Regions from separate parts of the Achromobacter sp. JCM 18799 genome, predicted to be linked through region 1. Evidence: riboswitches for the same ligand, from Rfam matches in the RefSeq annotation. Region 1 holds a riboswitch; the other holds the start of a gene.

Region 1 (7,160 bases):
CGGCTGCCGGCGCTGGCGCACCTGTCCATCGGCCCCGGCGCGGTCGCGGGCAGCGTTCTGACCGGATTGCGCGCAGACATGCTCCCAGCCAGCCTGCGCCATCTTTCCATCCATCCCGAACCCGGCACGTACACCTGGAAAGCCGGCCCGCTGCCCAGGCTGGAGGCGCTGACAGTAGACGCAACGTTGCGGTTCGAGCCGGAAGACTTTCCGGCATTGATTTCCTTGTCCATGGTTCCGGACCGGCGCGGCATGCTGCTGGACCGCGCCTTGAGCCTGCCGCTCAAGGAGCTGAACCTTTGGAACGTGCCGTTCGATTCGTCGGTATTCGATCGCATCGCGGGACTGCCGCTGTTGGCGCTGGGCTTGCTGGCGGGCCGTGGCTTGAAGACGCTGTCCGGCATCGAGCAACTGACAGGATTGCGCTCCTTGCGCCTGAAGAACCTGGGTGCGCTGGAGAAGATAGGTCCGATCAGCGCCCTTGCAAGCCTGGAACGGCTGGACATTCAGTACTGCAAGCGGATTGCGGACATCGGCGTGCTGGACACGCTGACCCGATTGCAGGAGCTGACGCTGGTCGGCTGCGGCGATGTGGGATTGGGCGAGTTGGCGCAAACCTTGAACGCGCGCTTGCGGCGCGCGAACATCGCGGCAACGCGATAACCAAGACAAGCCTGATGAGCAACTTGCACGAACGTTTCCTGAGCTTGCTTGCCGCGCGCGGCTGGACGGTACACCGCGCGGCGCCCGTGGCTACACCGGCTGACTCCTCGGAACACGCGGCGTTCCTGTCCTTGTACACGCAGCTGAGCAGCGCGGACGACACGCGCTGGTTCCTGAGCGCGGCCGACTATGCCGGAACCGCCGACAGCGCCTTTGGGCGGGACACCTTTCGCGACATCAGCCTCGAAGCCGCCATCAGCGACGCCGACCGGCACGCCGTCGAGGCCTTCTGGGCGCGCCATGTGCCGATCTTCATGAGCGTGGACGGCGATTATGAATTTCTCGCGATCGACCTGATCTCGGGGCGGGTCGTGCATGGCGTCGAGCCGGAGTTCGAGGCAGTCAGCGAGGTGGCCAGCAGTCTTGGCGACCTGTTCGAGCAGATGCTTGCGGATGACGAGGCGGCTGCGCTATTGGGCTGATGGTTCCGGTATAGTCAGCCGACGCTATCCCTTTGGATCCCAGGCTCCTCGATGTTTCGCTCACCGTCCCGTATGCACCGCAACGTCCGCAGCGCGATTGCGCTGGCAGTCCTGTCTCTTTTAGCCGCCCAGGCCCACGCCGCGCCCCGCACCGTCTACACCGGAACACTGCAAGGCGCCGGCGACATCGTGCTGGAGCTGGACACCGAAGCAGCGGCCGACGGCACCTTGACCGGCCGCTACTTCTACGCCAAGCACGGCGTGGACATCCCGCTGCGCGGCACGGCCAAGGAGCTCTTCGAACCGAAGCCCCGCCAGGAAGGCAAGCCGGCGGATCAGGCCGCAAGCTGGCAAGGAACCCGCGATGCCACCGGCTACCGCGGCCTCTGGACTGACGCCGGCAGCGGCAAGCAGCTACGCTTCGACCTGAAGCAGGTTGCGCAATACGACACGGAGCAGCTGGAAAAGGACCGCAAGCAGGCCCGCGCCAGCCAGGTCAATCTTGGCGACGTCGACGTCCAGGCAGGCATCACCGCCGCCCGTGCGCCCTACGAGACGCTGAAGCTGGCCGGACACGCCCAGCCGGTCGGCAAGGAGATCGGTGACGGCGCGGTGGCCTATCGCATGTGGCGCGATCCGCGCACCAAGTTCACCTACCCGCGGCTCAGCCGCCATCCCGATGCGCAGGTCCTGCAGCGCACGAACTATCTGCTCGAACAACGCCATTGGCAGAAGAGCCTGGGCGCGCTGGCTTGCATGGCCTCGGCCTACACCAGCGGCAATCCGGGCGCCGGCACGCTGGGCGGATTCGATGAAGAGGCCGTGCACGTCACCTGGCTGTCGCGCGCGCTGATGACGGTGACCGAATCGGGCAGCCTGGACTGCGGCGGCGCGCATCCCTACAACCATTTCGAACCCTACACCTACGATCTGCTGCGCGGCGAATACCTGGACTGGAATCGCGTGTTCGACGCGTATGTGCCGGGCAAGCGCAGCTTCGGCGGGGAAAAGAGTCCCGCCCTGCTCGCGCTGATGCAACAGGCGGTCAAGTCGGGCACCGCCGCCCAACAGTCCGGGGATCGGCCCAATCTGGAAGACTGCGCGGACCTCTGGCCCGACTATCTGGCGCTGGGCGTGCAGGCGCCCGGCGCGCTGAGCCTGTCCGTGTCCGGAGTCGGGCACGCGTCGGGCGCTTGCCTGGGCACCCATGCCAGCGTGCCGTTCAAGGCCTTGACGCCTTATCTGAAGCCGGACGGGCAGGCGTATCTGGTCACCAACTGACGGAGCGCACGGGCTTGCCGCGCGCGAAAAACCATGCGGTCGAAAGCGGCCGGCGCCGCCTGGAATCACGGGTCAAGGGCCGCACCGGCGCGGCTGAGTCCCCTGGCGTGTTCCTGGAAGCCGCGCAACGCCTCCGCGGGCACCAGCGACCCGCCCGTGGCCCAGATGACGTGCGTGGCTTCGGACATATCCATGCCCTGGACATACGCGCGGCCGGCGGCTGAATCCAACCAGCCCGGACCGGAAACCGCGGCGGCGGCCGATGGTTCGACCTCGACGCCCAGGGTGTCTTTCAGCGCAATCAGGTTCAGGTAGAGCTCGTCATCGGACACGGTGAAGACGCCGCCCAGCTGTGGCTTCATCAGCGCAGCCACCAGCTCGGATGCCTGGCCGACGGCCAGGCCGTCTGCCTCGGTCCGGTTGTCCAGGCCGATGTCGTACACCGACACGGGAGTGTCCGCTCCCGACGCCAACTGCACCAGAAAGCACGGTGAGGCGACGGGCTCGGCGAAGAAGCAATGCACGTGAGTCCCGAACAAAGCCTTCAGGCCATGACTGATGCCACCCGGTGCGCCGCCGACGCCGCAGGGGATATACACGAACAGCGGGTGCGCTGCATCGACCACGCGCCCCGCTTCCACCAATTGCCGCGCCAGTCCGCGCGCCGCCGCGGCATAGCCGAAGAACAGCAGCTCGGACTGCTCGTCGTCGACGAAATGGCTACTGGGCGCGGCCAGCGCCTGCGCCCGCCCGGCTGCGACGGCCTCGGCGTAGTCGCCGTCGTGTTCCACCACGCGCACGCCGCGTTGGCGCAGCCGGTCCTTCTTCCATTCCTTGGCATCGGCGGACATGTGGACCACGGCATCGAATCCCAGCGCGGCGGCCATGACGCCGATGCTCATGCCCAGGTTGCCGGTGCTGCCCACGGTCACGGCATACCGGCTGAACACGGCGCGAGCCCGCGGCGTGGCCAGGATGCGCCTGTCCGTTGACGCATCCTGCAGCAGCCCGTGCTCCAGCGCGATCGTCTCGGCAATGGCCAGCACTTCATGAAATCCGCCGCGCGCCTTGATGGAGCCTGCGACGGGCAGCTCGTCATCGCGCTTGAGGTACCAGCTGCCCGAGGCGCAGCCGCCGCCCAACGCCTGTTGCAACGGCCCGGCAGCCATCAGCCGGGACTCGATATGCCCATTCGCGGCCGCGAGCTCGGGAAAGAGCGTAGCCAGCAGCGGCGCGCAACGCGCCAGACGGCTTTCCGCCTCGTTGATCAGGGTCAGGGACGGGGCGGATCCTGGCAAGGGTCCGCCCCTTTCGGGGTTGAGCCATAGCAAAGGCGTTCTTGATTGAAGATTTTCTAATAGCTGAGGATCGAAATTGGCGGTCATCATGAACTTGCAGGTTGATGGTTCAGCGCGAATCGTAGATGCCGCCAGCATGCAAGAATAGCGATCATTTCTACTGCAGCCATTAGCGTGACTTATGCCAGCCCATTTCGACTCGACACTGCTGGGCGCCCTGCGCTGTTTTGACATGGCCGGCCGTCATCTCAGCTTTACCAGGGCTGCGGCAGCCATGAACCTCACGCAAAGCGCGGTAAGCCAGCAGATCCGGCAGTTGGAAGACCGCCTGGGCTACCTGCTGTTTGTTCGTCAACAACGCGGCCTGACGTTCACGTCCAAGGGCGAGTCGCTGTACTCGACGGTCAGCCGCGCGCTGGACGACATCCAACAGGAGATCGAGCGGCTGGGCTTGCCGGCGTCAACGCTGCAGGTCAATTGCCTGCCCTCGTTCGCGCTGCAATGGCTGATGCCGCGCCTGACGGAATTCCATCGCTTGCAGCCAGACATATCGGTGCGGCTGAAGGCGGATTTCCAGCCGCTGGACCGCAAGCTGATGGAGGAGGAAGACATAGACATCGCCATCCGCTACGACCCGGCGCATTACAGCGATTTGCAGGCGGACGCCTTGCTGGACGAGTATCTGCTGGTGGTCGCAACGCCCGAATACCTTGCGGCCCACCCCAAGTTTCGCGCCGGCAAATCGCTCGATGGCGTCGAGTTCCTGCACGACGCCTCGCCTTGGGCTGGCGCCGCGGAGTTCATCGAGTGGCGCACCTGGATGCAAGCGCACCAGCCGGGCTGGGTGCGCCATCTGGACGGGCCGCAGTTCAACCTGGCCAGCCTTGCCATTGGCGCCGCGCTGAATCACCAGGGCGTGGCGATCGGGCGCAGCGCGATGGTCTATGACGAGATCCGCAGCGGGCGGCTGGTCGACGTGTTCGGCAAGCACACGCCCGCGCCGGCGCGCTACGTATTGCTGTCACGCCGGCCTGATGAGCGGCGCACCCGGATCTTTTCCGAGTGGTTGAAATCCGAATGCCGCAGCTTCGACAGCGCGCGGTCCGCCTTGATCGGGGACTCGCGCGGGTAAGGACACGCCGTGAAACCGGCGAGCGACGCCGCCGCGCGACATCAAACCGCCGCGGCGCTCAAATGTTCATAAAGTATCGCCGCGCCTATCCCGATCAGCGCGATACCGCCCAGGATCTCGGCCCGCTTCCCGGCGACGCTGCCCAACACCCGCCCCAGCATCACGCCTATCGTCACCATCAAGGTAGTCGCCAGGCCAATGGCAATGGCCGCCACCACGATGTTCACGTCCACGAACGCCAACCCCACGCCGACCGCCATGGCGTCGATGCTGGTGGCCAGGCCCGTTGCCGCCAGCAGCCAGAAGGAATGGCGGGTGACGGGCGCGGCGTCCTCCTCCTCTTCCTTGAGGCCGTTGCGTATCATCAGCAAACCCAGAATACAGAGCATCGCGAACGCGATCCAATGATCCCAGGCAACCACGTACTTGGCCGCGACCGAGCCCAGTCCCCAACCTATCACCGGCGTGATGGCTTCGATCACGCCGAAGATCAGCCCTGTGCGCAGGGCTTCCGGGAATCGGGGTTTGTATAGCGCGGCGCCTTTGCTGATGGCCGCGGCGAACGCGTCCGTGGACATGGCGAACGCGAGAACGATGATGGCGATGGGATTCATTGGAGTCGTGATCCTGCTGGGCGGAAACGGCACGGATCTCCCGCGCCGCCCGGCGTCGCGCGAAAAATCCGTGGTCTCGCCAAGCATGGATGCCGCTTGCGCCATGGCCGAGGAAGCCAAGAATGTTGACGCAAGCCCCTGCGGACCGGACCTTGGCTGGCCGGGCTGCAAGGAGGCTACTCCCCAAAGAGTAAGGGCAGTCTAGCAGAGCCTGCCGATCCGTGTGTTACACCACTAGTCCTTGTGGATTCCCAGCTCCACGCGAACGCCTGTCTGGCGATGCTGCCATCGCCCCGGCGGGAATGATCAGGACACGCACATGACCCAATCCGAATACATCGCCGAACTGCTGCGCATCCTGCGCGCCCACGACCCCGCGGCGCGCGCTACTCTGACGGCGCTGATCGCCGCCCTGCCGCCCAAGGCGCGCGAGATCCATTTCGTGGTGTTCCCCGATCAGGACGGCGAAGGTACGTTTTCGGTGGTGGCCAGCCTGGAAGGCCCGGACCTGTTCGTGCTCAACAAGGCCATCGAAGGCCACCGCTACCTGTTCGACGTGCCTCACACGGAAGACGGCATCGAACCCGAGGTGCCGCTGTTCGCGTCGGACGAAGCCAGTTTCAACGTCCAGGACGTCATCGTCGATACCGCAATGCAATGGGTGGCGGAATTGTGGGAAACCTGCGGCCGTGGCCGTTCGCCGCTGCCGGGGCTGGTGTATGGGGAAGAAGGCTACGGAACGCTGGAACCGCTCGCACTACCGGCGTAGCGCCGCGGCATGGGCCGCGCACTCACCAGGCCACGTGGAACATCGCCTTCGCCAGCACCACGATCAGCACCATGTGGCAGAACACGCTGAGGTGCATGCGCCTGCTCAATGCGCCGGTCAGGCGCTTGCGGCGCGCGAGCGTCAAGGCGGTCGCGACATGGAGCAGCACGCTCAAGGCCAGCGCGATCTTCAGCGACAGCAGGACGCCGAAGGACGAAGCGAATGGATCGGCGAGCGCGCCGCGGTATTGCCAGGCCAAGCCCAGGCCGGCCAGGTAGAGCACCACGACCGACCACGGCAGCACGGCCCGCACGCGCGGCGCCAGCTGGCTGCCCAGCGCGCGGCGCACGTCGGGCGGCAGGCGCTTGTGCACCGGTTCCAGGAACAGCACCTCGAAGGTGACGGTGCCGACGAACAGGAAGGCGGCAAGCAGATGCAGGATGAGCAGCAAGGGGTAGGTGTTCATGGCTGCGAATGGGAATGGCCATCAGTCGGGATTGTCTCATCCGCGCCATGCGCTGCAACATGACAAACATCAAACGCCCCCCGCTCAGAACTTGTAGCTCACCTTCATCCAGACGTTCCTGGGCGTGCCGTAGTTGTAGCCGTTGTAGCCCCCCAGGCCGCTGTAGTAATACTTGTCGGTCAGGTTTTCCACATTGACGGACGCGGACACATGCCTGTTGAAGTCATAGCGCGCCATCAGGCCAAACAGCGTGACGCCGCCCTGGCTGGCGCGCCCTAGTCCGCCGGCTTCATCGTAGTAGATGCTGCTCTGGTAGCTGACGTTGCCGCCGATCGTGAGCTTGTTCCACTCGCCCGGCAGCCTGTAGCTGGCAGCCAGGCGGAACAGCCGCTGGGGCGTGCTCGGCAGCAGCAATGCGCCCTCGGCGTCGCGCTTGGCAAAGTAGGTATAGCCGC
Region 2 (7,160 bases), 450 kb from region 1:
GCGTTGGCGGTCTCGCTGCGCTGCGTGGCGTACTTTTCGACCGGCAGCGATTCGCCCGTCAGCGCGGCCTGCGCAACGAACAGGTCCTTGGCATTCAGGATGCGGCAGTCGGCGGGAATCATGTCGCCCGCGGACAGCAGCACCACGTCGCCCGGCACCAGCTCCGCCAGCGGCACCTCGACCTGGCGCGATCCGCTGACATGCAGCGCCACGCCGAAGAATCGGCGGGCGTCGCCCTCGGCGTCGGCTGCCGGGTCGCTGCGCAGCACCGTGGCGGTGTTCTGCACCATGGCCTTGAGCGCCTCGGCGGCGCGATTGGAGCGCTGCTCCTGCGCAAACCGCAACACAGTGGAGATGAGCACCATTGCGCCGATGATGAATACCGCCGTCCAGGACTGGTCGTCGGGTTCGGCCATGCGCACGTCGGTGAGCCAGGACAGCGCCGCCAGCGCGGTCAAAAGCAAGTTGAACGGATTGCGATAGGACAGCCAGAGATGCGTGTACCAGGAGAGCGGCTTTTCGTGGTCGACCTCGTTGGCGCCGTAGCGTTCGCGCGCGGTCTGGGCCTGGGCCTCCGACAGTCCGCCGCGGCTGCTGCCGAACAGGGCGAACAAGGCGCCGAAGCCCATGCGCGACAGGTCCAGCATCTGGCGGTTGGCATGGCGCGCGGTATCGGAGGACGCGGCGGCCGTCGTGGCGCCGCGCTCGGGCATGGGCGAACGGCGGAAATGTCTTGCGCTATGGCGCAGGCCCGCCGCCGACGTAAAGAAGGACTTGAGAAACTTGAACATCGGAGTGCTCCGGTTGTACGTGTAGTTCTTGGAGACACGGACGACCCTGCCCGCTGGCGGCTGCGCGCAGGCGGCAGCGGTCCGCGGCTTTCGCGCAGAAAGCCGTCAAACCGTCGCGTACAGGCGTGCGCAGGCGCCGGGGCAATGTTGCCGGTATCCGGATCGCATGAAATGCGCCGGGTGCGGAAAACGGATGGGAGCTAGCGGAGGAATCGGTACCGGCGGCAGAGGCGCACGCGACGTGGGCCAGGCCGGCGATTCTTGGCTGCGGACTCCGTACGGGCCAGGATGACTATCCTGCCTGTCGGCTCGCAGCGAGGAGACAGGTCAGACAGGCATGCCGGCGCCGCGCACTGGGCGCAATCGAGGCTCGGGGTCTAAGGCACTAGGCATGATCTCTCCTGTGGAAGAAAGGGCGGCTTCAGGCCAGCGCAGCCTGCGTGACTGGCGTGGCTTGCGTGCCGAAGTGCACGTGGCGCACGGCGGGATTGGCGCTCAGGCGGCGCGCCTGCGACATCAGTTCGCCCCGCAATTCCGGGGGACAATTGACGGTGATGCAGGCGGATGCCATGCCAGGATCCCGACCCTGGTCGATCTGCACCTGCGAGACGTCCAGGCCGGCGGCGCTGAAGTCCAGGCAGATCTGCTTGCGCAAGGCGCCCAGCTCGTCGCGCGGACAGATGACCGTCAGACGCGAAGTGCCGCGGCGGCGGCCCAGGGCGGTGGCGCGGTCCACGCCGGCGCGGCGTAGGAACAAGTCGAAGAAACGCATAACGACCTCCATTGCAAGAATGGGGAGCGTGATCGCGAATACGCGCGCGCCCGCGCTGCGTTCGGCGGACAGGCACGACAAACGTGCACGAACGCTGACGCTGCGGATTGCGGCGGTTCTGGCGGTTTACGTTGGGGAGTTTCCCGGCAAGCCGCTGGCTTGCGCGATTGTCCGGGCTTGCGCCTGGAGCTTGGGATACAACCGCAACCTGTTCAACAGGCTGCGGCAGACGGAGTTCTGCGTGGACCTGTTAAACAGCGACGTCGATGCAAGATCGACAACTTTCGCCGGAATCGGTATTCACGAAGACTGCTCCTGGGATGGATAACGGGCAGAAGTTTACGCGGGTTTCCACTTATGGACAAGGCTTTTGGGGCCAAATCGGGCCTGAATGTGGAAAAAACCGCGGGGGCCGAGGCCCCGCGCGCAACGCACTGTCAAGCGTAGAAGTGCCAGCCCAGATAGGCGGCGAACACGGCATACAGTCCGCCCACCGCCGACAACGCCGGCACGCTCATGACCGAACGGCGGAAACGCAGCCACAAGAGGCTGATCGACAGCATCGTGAAGAGGCCCGCCGCCAGCAAGGGAGCGTCCAGCAGCCAGGGCGTCATGAAGATGCCCAGCGCGCTGGGAATGGTCGCCTGGATCATCATGGCGCCCGAAATGTTGGCCAGCGCCAGCCGTTCCTTGCCCTGGCGCACCCAGATCAGCGCGTTCATGATTTCCGGCAGCTCGGTCGCCACCGGCGCCAGCAACAGCGCGGCCACATGAGGCGACGCGCCCATGGCCACGCCCAGCAGCTCGATCTGGTTCACGAACACATGCGATGCCCCGGCGATCACGACCAGCGCCAGTATCGTCTGCGTGACCGCCCAGAACATGCTCGGATCCTCGTCGCGCGGGCGCAGCTTCAGTGGCTCGAGGTCTTCGCTGGCCAGGCTTTCCTCGTCGTTGCTGAGTTCGCGCTTGACGTAAAGGCCGTAGGTGGCCAGAAACAGGATGCCCAACCAGGGCTTCCAGGCAAAGGCCAACAGGCCCAGGCCCACCTTGAAGATGAAGATGCCCATGAACCAGGCCTGGTCGCGGGCCAGCCGGCGCTGGTCCGCGTTGATACAGTCCGCCTGCGTGGCGCGTCCGCGGCGCGCGCGCCACAAAGCCAGGCCGACCACCGCATACGCCAGCGTCGCGAGCACCAGCGGGCCGCCCATGGCGGCGCCTACGCCTATGTCTTTTTGCTCGGGGGTTTCGCCGAACACGACGGCCATGAAAGTCACGGCGCTTTCCGGCAAGGCCGTGCCGAACGCGGCGAGCACGGTGCCGGTGGCGGTGGCGCCCAGCTGGAAGCGATGGCCGACCCATTCGACGCCGTTCACGAAGAACTCGCAGGCGAAGTAGATCACTGCCGCTGACAGGAAAAACAGGAACAGAGTGAGAAACATATAGGCGAGCCGGACGAGCAGAAACCAATTGGCGCGACGTCGCGGCTCGCCCGGCTGGGGTGAACGCAACGCGGCCAAAGGTCTCGCCTGGCTGATCCATGCGGCGATGCCGCCGTGCATGGATACCGCTACTAGCGCCATGGAGTTCTAGCGGCTGCTGCGCAGCGCTGAACCACCAAGTCTGTTGACGCTAGCTCCTTTGTGGGGACAAAGGATGGCTACTCCCCAATGACAGAGCCGCGATTGTAGCAGCTTGCCCCGCGCGGTCCAGCGAATTCCGCGCGCCCCTTGCGGGCTGTCGCAACCCGGGGATGGCAGGTAAAGTAAACGGCATCCTCACCCTGCCGGGCTTCACGCCCAGTCCGCCATGAGCCTGCCTCCCGACGACATCGCCCCTTACGCCGCGCGGCGCCAACGCCTGATGGCGCAGATGCGCGCCGCAGGCGGCGGCATCGCCATACTGGCGACCGCCCAGGAAGCCACCCGCAACCGCGACGCGGAATATCCCTATCGGCACGACAGCGATTTCTTCTATCTGACCGGATTCACCGAACCCGGCGCCTGGCTGGTGCTGACCGCGGGCGCGACCGACCGCGCCGTGCTCTTCTGCCGCCCGCGCCACATCGAACATGAAATCTGGGAGGGCAAGCGCTTCGGCCCCGAGGCCGCCGCGGCGCATTTCGGTTTCGACGACGCCCATCCGCTCGATGCGCTGGACGAACTGATGCCCGCGCTGCTGCAGGACCATGCCACCTTGTACGCGCCCCTGGCCGGCGACAAGCGCAGCGACGGACGCCTGCACCGCTGGCTGACCGCGGCGCGCGAGGCCAGCCGCGGCGGCCATGCGCCGCCTGCGCGCCAACAGGACATCCGGCCGCTGCTGGCCGAGATGCGGCTGATCAAGGACGCCACGGAAATCGCGGCAATGCGGCGCGCGGCCAAGATCTCGGCCGGCGCCCACGTGCGCGCCATGCGCGTCGCCCGCCCCGGCATGCGCGAGTACGAGATCGAGGCCGAACTGCTGTACGAATTCCGCCGGCACGGCGCGCAGTCGGTGGCCTACAACAGCATCGTGGCCGCCGGCGCCAACGCCTGCGTGCTGCACTACCCGGCCGGCGAAGCCGTGTTGCGCGACGGCGACCTGGTGCTGATCGACGCGGGCTGCGAGGTCGACAGCTACGCCAGCGACATCACCCGCACGTTTCCGGTGAACGGCCGCTACAGCGGTCCGCAGCGCGCGCTGTACGACCTGACGGTGGCCGCGCAGGATACCGCCGCCCAGGCCACGGCGCCCGGCCGCAGCTTCAACGACGGCCATCAGGCCGCCCTGCGCGTGCTGGCGCAAGGCATGCTGGACCTGAAACTCTTGAAAGGCTCGCTGGATGGGGTGCTGGAATCCGGCGACTACAGCCGCTTCTACATGCACCGCACCGGCCACTGGCTGGGCCTGGACGTGCACGATGTGGGCGACTACCGCCAGCCTGGCCCGACCCAGGGCGCCGAACGCCCCTGGCGCCAGCTGGAACCGGGCATGATGCTGACGATCGAGCCCGGCATCTACGTGCGGCCCGCAGACGACGTGCCCGAGGCCTACTGGAACATCGGCATCCGCACCGAGGACGACGCGCTGGTCACGGACGAAGGCTGTGAACTCATCACCCGCGGCGTGCCGGTGCAGGCCGGCGAGATCGAAGCGCTGATGCGCGAGTAGGCGCGCCGGGCTGGCGCTAAAAGACGTAGCCGTCCAGCCAGCCCATGGCGATCCAGGTGTAGACCACCACCATGGCGATGGCGAACATGGACACGATGGCGCCGACCAGGCAGGCCAGGATCGCGACCAGCACCGGACCCCAGCCGGTCCGGGTCGGCCGGCCCAGGCCCTCGTTGTAGAGGCGGTCGAATTTCTCGTCCGGCATCAGCGAGAACACCGCGCTCTCGATGAACCCGTCGACCATGGGAATGAACACCAGGAAGAAGGCGGGGTTGTCGTACCAGACGGGGTAGAAGCTGATAGCGCAGAACAGGCTGATCAGCGTGTATGCGGTCACCAGCCAGGCATGGCGGCGTCCCAGATACCACCAATGCGCCCCCACCGCTCCGAACAGGCAGGCCAGCAATCCGACCGCGACCTTTCCGCGCGGGCGGCGGGTGGAAGCGGCGGAAACGGCGGACACTGGGGATGAGGCCTGGAGCTGCGTCATGTCGATCGACCGGAAAGAGGGCCACGGCGCCAAGACGCGCCGGCTGCTGCGGATTGTAGTGGACGGTTAAAATCCGGGCATGACTTCATCCGCCTTCGACATAGTGATTCTAGGCGCGGGCCCGGTGGGCCGCGTGCTGGCCCTGATGCTGGCCCGCGTGGCGCCCGACCCCGCGCGCATCGCGCTGCTTGCCGGCAGCGCGCCCGCCGCGGTCGCGCCGTCGGCGGCGGTCCCCGCCACGGATCCCCGCGTGCTGGCCATGAACCATGGCAGCCGGGTGCTGCTGGAGTCGCTGCATGCCTGGCCCGAACGCTCTGCCGACATCCGCAACATCCATGTATCGCAGCGCGGCCGGCTGGGCCGCACCCTGATCCAGAACACCGATTTCGGCGTGCCGCAGCTGGGCAGCGTGGTCGCCTATTCCGGCCTGCACGCCAAGCTGGACGAATGCGTGGCCGCTTGCGGCGTCACCGTGTTGCAAGGGCCGCCCGCGCGGATCGGCATGCAGGACGCAGACGGCGTGCGCGTCGAACAAGGCGACGCGACACTGCTGTGCCGGGTCGCAGTGCAATCCGACGGCGCGGGCGCGACCGACGTGCGCCGCGACTACGACCAGCATGCGGTGCTGACCACGGCGCACGCCACCCTGCCCCGCCGCGGCTGGGCCTGGGAGCGCTTCACCGCCGAAGGCCCGCTGGCGCTGCTGCCGCACCCGCAGACGCCGGACGCCTATTCGGTGGTCTGGTGCAGCGCGCCCGAGCGCGCCGCCGAACTGGCGGCGCTGGACAACGCCGCGTTTTCGCGGGCGCTGTCCGCCGCCTTCGGCGACCGCCTGGGACGGCTTTCCAGCCAGGCGCCGCGACATGTCTTCCCGCTGGCGCTGAGCGCCCGCCGCGCCCAGGTGCACGGCCGCGTGGCGGCCATCGGCAATGCCGCGCAAACCCTGCATCCGGTCGCAGGCCAGGGCCTGAACCTGGGCCTGCGCGACGCGGCCCGCCTGGCCCAGACGCTGGGCAGCTGGCTGGCCCATCCGGACGTCAATCCCGGTTCCGCCCTGGCGGAATTCGCCGGAGCGCGCCAGGTGGACCGCTTCATCACCGCCGGCCTGACCGATCTGATGCCTCGCATCTTCTCGACCGGCCTGGCGCCGGTGGAGCATGCCTGCGGCCTGGCCTTATTGGGGATGGATCTGGCCTCTCCGCTGCGCGCGCCACTGGCGCAGCATCTGCTGCAAGGTTTCCGCGCCTGAACGCTTCCCTATCCGCCCCCGATAATGGGGCGATTGTCTGCTTTCGCCTTCCCTTGTTACGAATTGTTCTCCAGGTGACAAAGAGGGTACGAGCGAGCCGGTTAAAATGTGAGCATGCGCATAGGTCAATGGACCCTTCCCAACAACGTGCTGGTCGCGCCCATGGCGGGCGTGACGGACCGTCCTTTCCGCCAGCTTTGCAAGAAGCTGGGGGCGGGCTATGCCGTCTCGGAAATGGCCGCGAGCAACCCCAAGCTGTGGGATAGCGTCAAAACCTCCCGCCGCTTGAACCATGACGGCGAGATCGCCCCCATTTCGGTGCAGATCGCCGGCGCCGACCCCGCCATGATGGCGGAGGCGGCGGTGTTCAACGCCAGCAAGGGCGCCCGGATCATCGACATCAACATGGGCTGCCCGGTCAAGAAGGTCTGCAACGTGGCCTCCGGGTCGGCGCTCTTGCGCCATGAAGACCAGATCGCCCGCATCCTGGACGCGGTGGTATCCGCCTGCGCGCCGCTGGACGTGCCGGTGACCCTGAAGACCCGCACCGGCTGGGACCGCGAAAGCCGCAATGCCCTGCGGGTGGCGAAAATGGCCGAAAACGCCGGCATCGCCGCCCTGACCCTGCATGGCCGCACCCGCGCCGACCTCTATACGGGCGAGGCGGAATATGACACTATCCGCGCCGTCAAGGCCGAGCTGAAA

What was found. A riboswitch is a leader RNA that binds a small molecule or an ion and turns the genes downstream of it on or off. The one in region 1 is predicted to bind manganese.
Region 2: another riboswitch for manganese. It lies ahead of ACZ5YA_RS27280 (sodium:calcium antiporter); the one in region 1 lies ahead of mntP (manganese efflux pump MntP).

Annotation. Positions count from the first base shown of each region.
Region 1 covers NZ_AP043866.1:6,236,872-6,244,031, reverse strand. The annotation lists gene ACZ5YA_RS29630 (leucine-rich repeat domain-containing protein) at 1-663, shown strand, start outside; gene ACZ5YA_RS29625 (hypothetical protein) at 678-1,145, shown strand; gene ACZ5YA_RS29620 (hypothetical protein) at 1,218-2,426, shown strand; gene ACZ5YA_RS29615 (D-serine ammonia-lyase) at 2,492-3,811, opposite strand; gene ACZ5YA_RS29610 (LysR substrate-binding domain-containing protein) at 3,906-4,856, shown strand; gene mntP (manganese efflux pump MntP) at 4,898-5,470, opposite strand; yybP-ykoY riboswitch at 5,480-5,667, opposite strand; gene ACZ5YA_RS29600 (DUF6389 family protein) at 5,790-6,239, shown strand; gene ACZ5YA_RS29595 (CopD family copper resistance protein) at 6,262-6,705, opposite strand; gene ACZ5YA_RS29590 (TonB-dependent siderophore receptor) at 6,790-7,160, opposite strand, start outside.
Region 2 covers NZ_AP043866.1:5,784,274-5,791,433, reverse strand. The annotation lists gene mgtA (magnesium-translocating P-type ATPase) at 1-791, opposite strand, end outside; gene ACZ5YA_RS27290 (hypothetical protein) at 1,213-1,563, opposite strand; gene ACZ5YA_RS27285 (hypothetical protein) at 1,592-1,891, shown strand; gene ACZ5YA_RS27280 (sodium:calcium antiporter) at 2,001-3,005, opposite strand; yybP-ykoY riboswitch at 3,058-3,251, opposite strand; gene ACZ5YA_RS27275 (aminopeptidase P N-terminal domain-containing protein) at 3,373-4,716, shown strand; gene ACZ5YA_RS27270 (TM2 domain-containing protein) at 4,733-5,206, opposite strand; gene ACZ5YA_RS27265 (UbiH/UbiF/VisC/COQ6 family ubiquinone biosynthesis hydroxylase) at 5,286-6,455, shown strand; gene dusB (tRNA dihydrouridine synthase DusB) at 6,570-7,160, shown strand, end outside.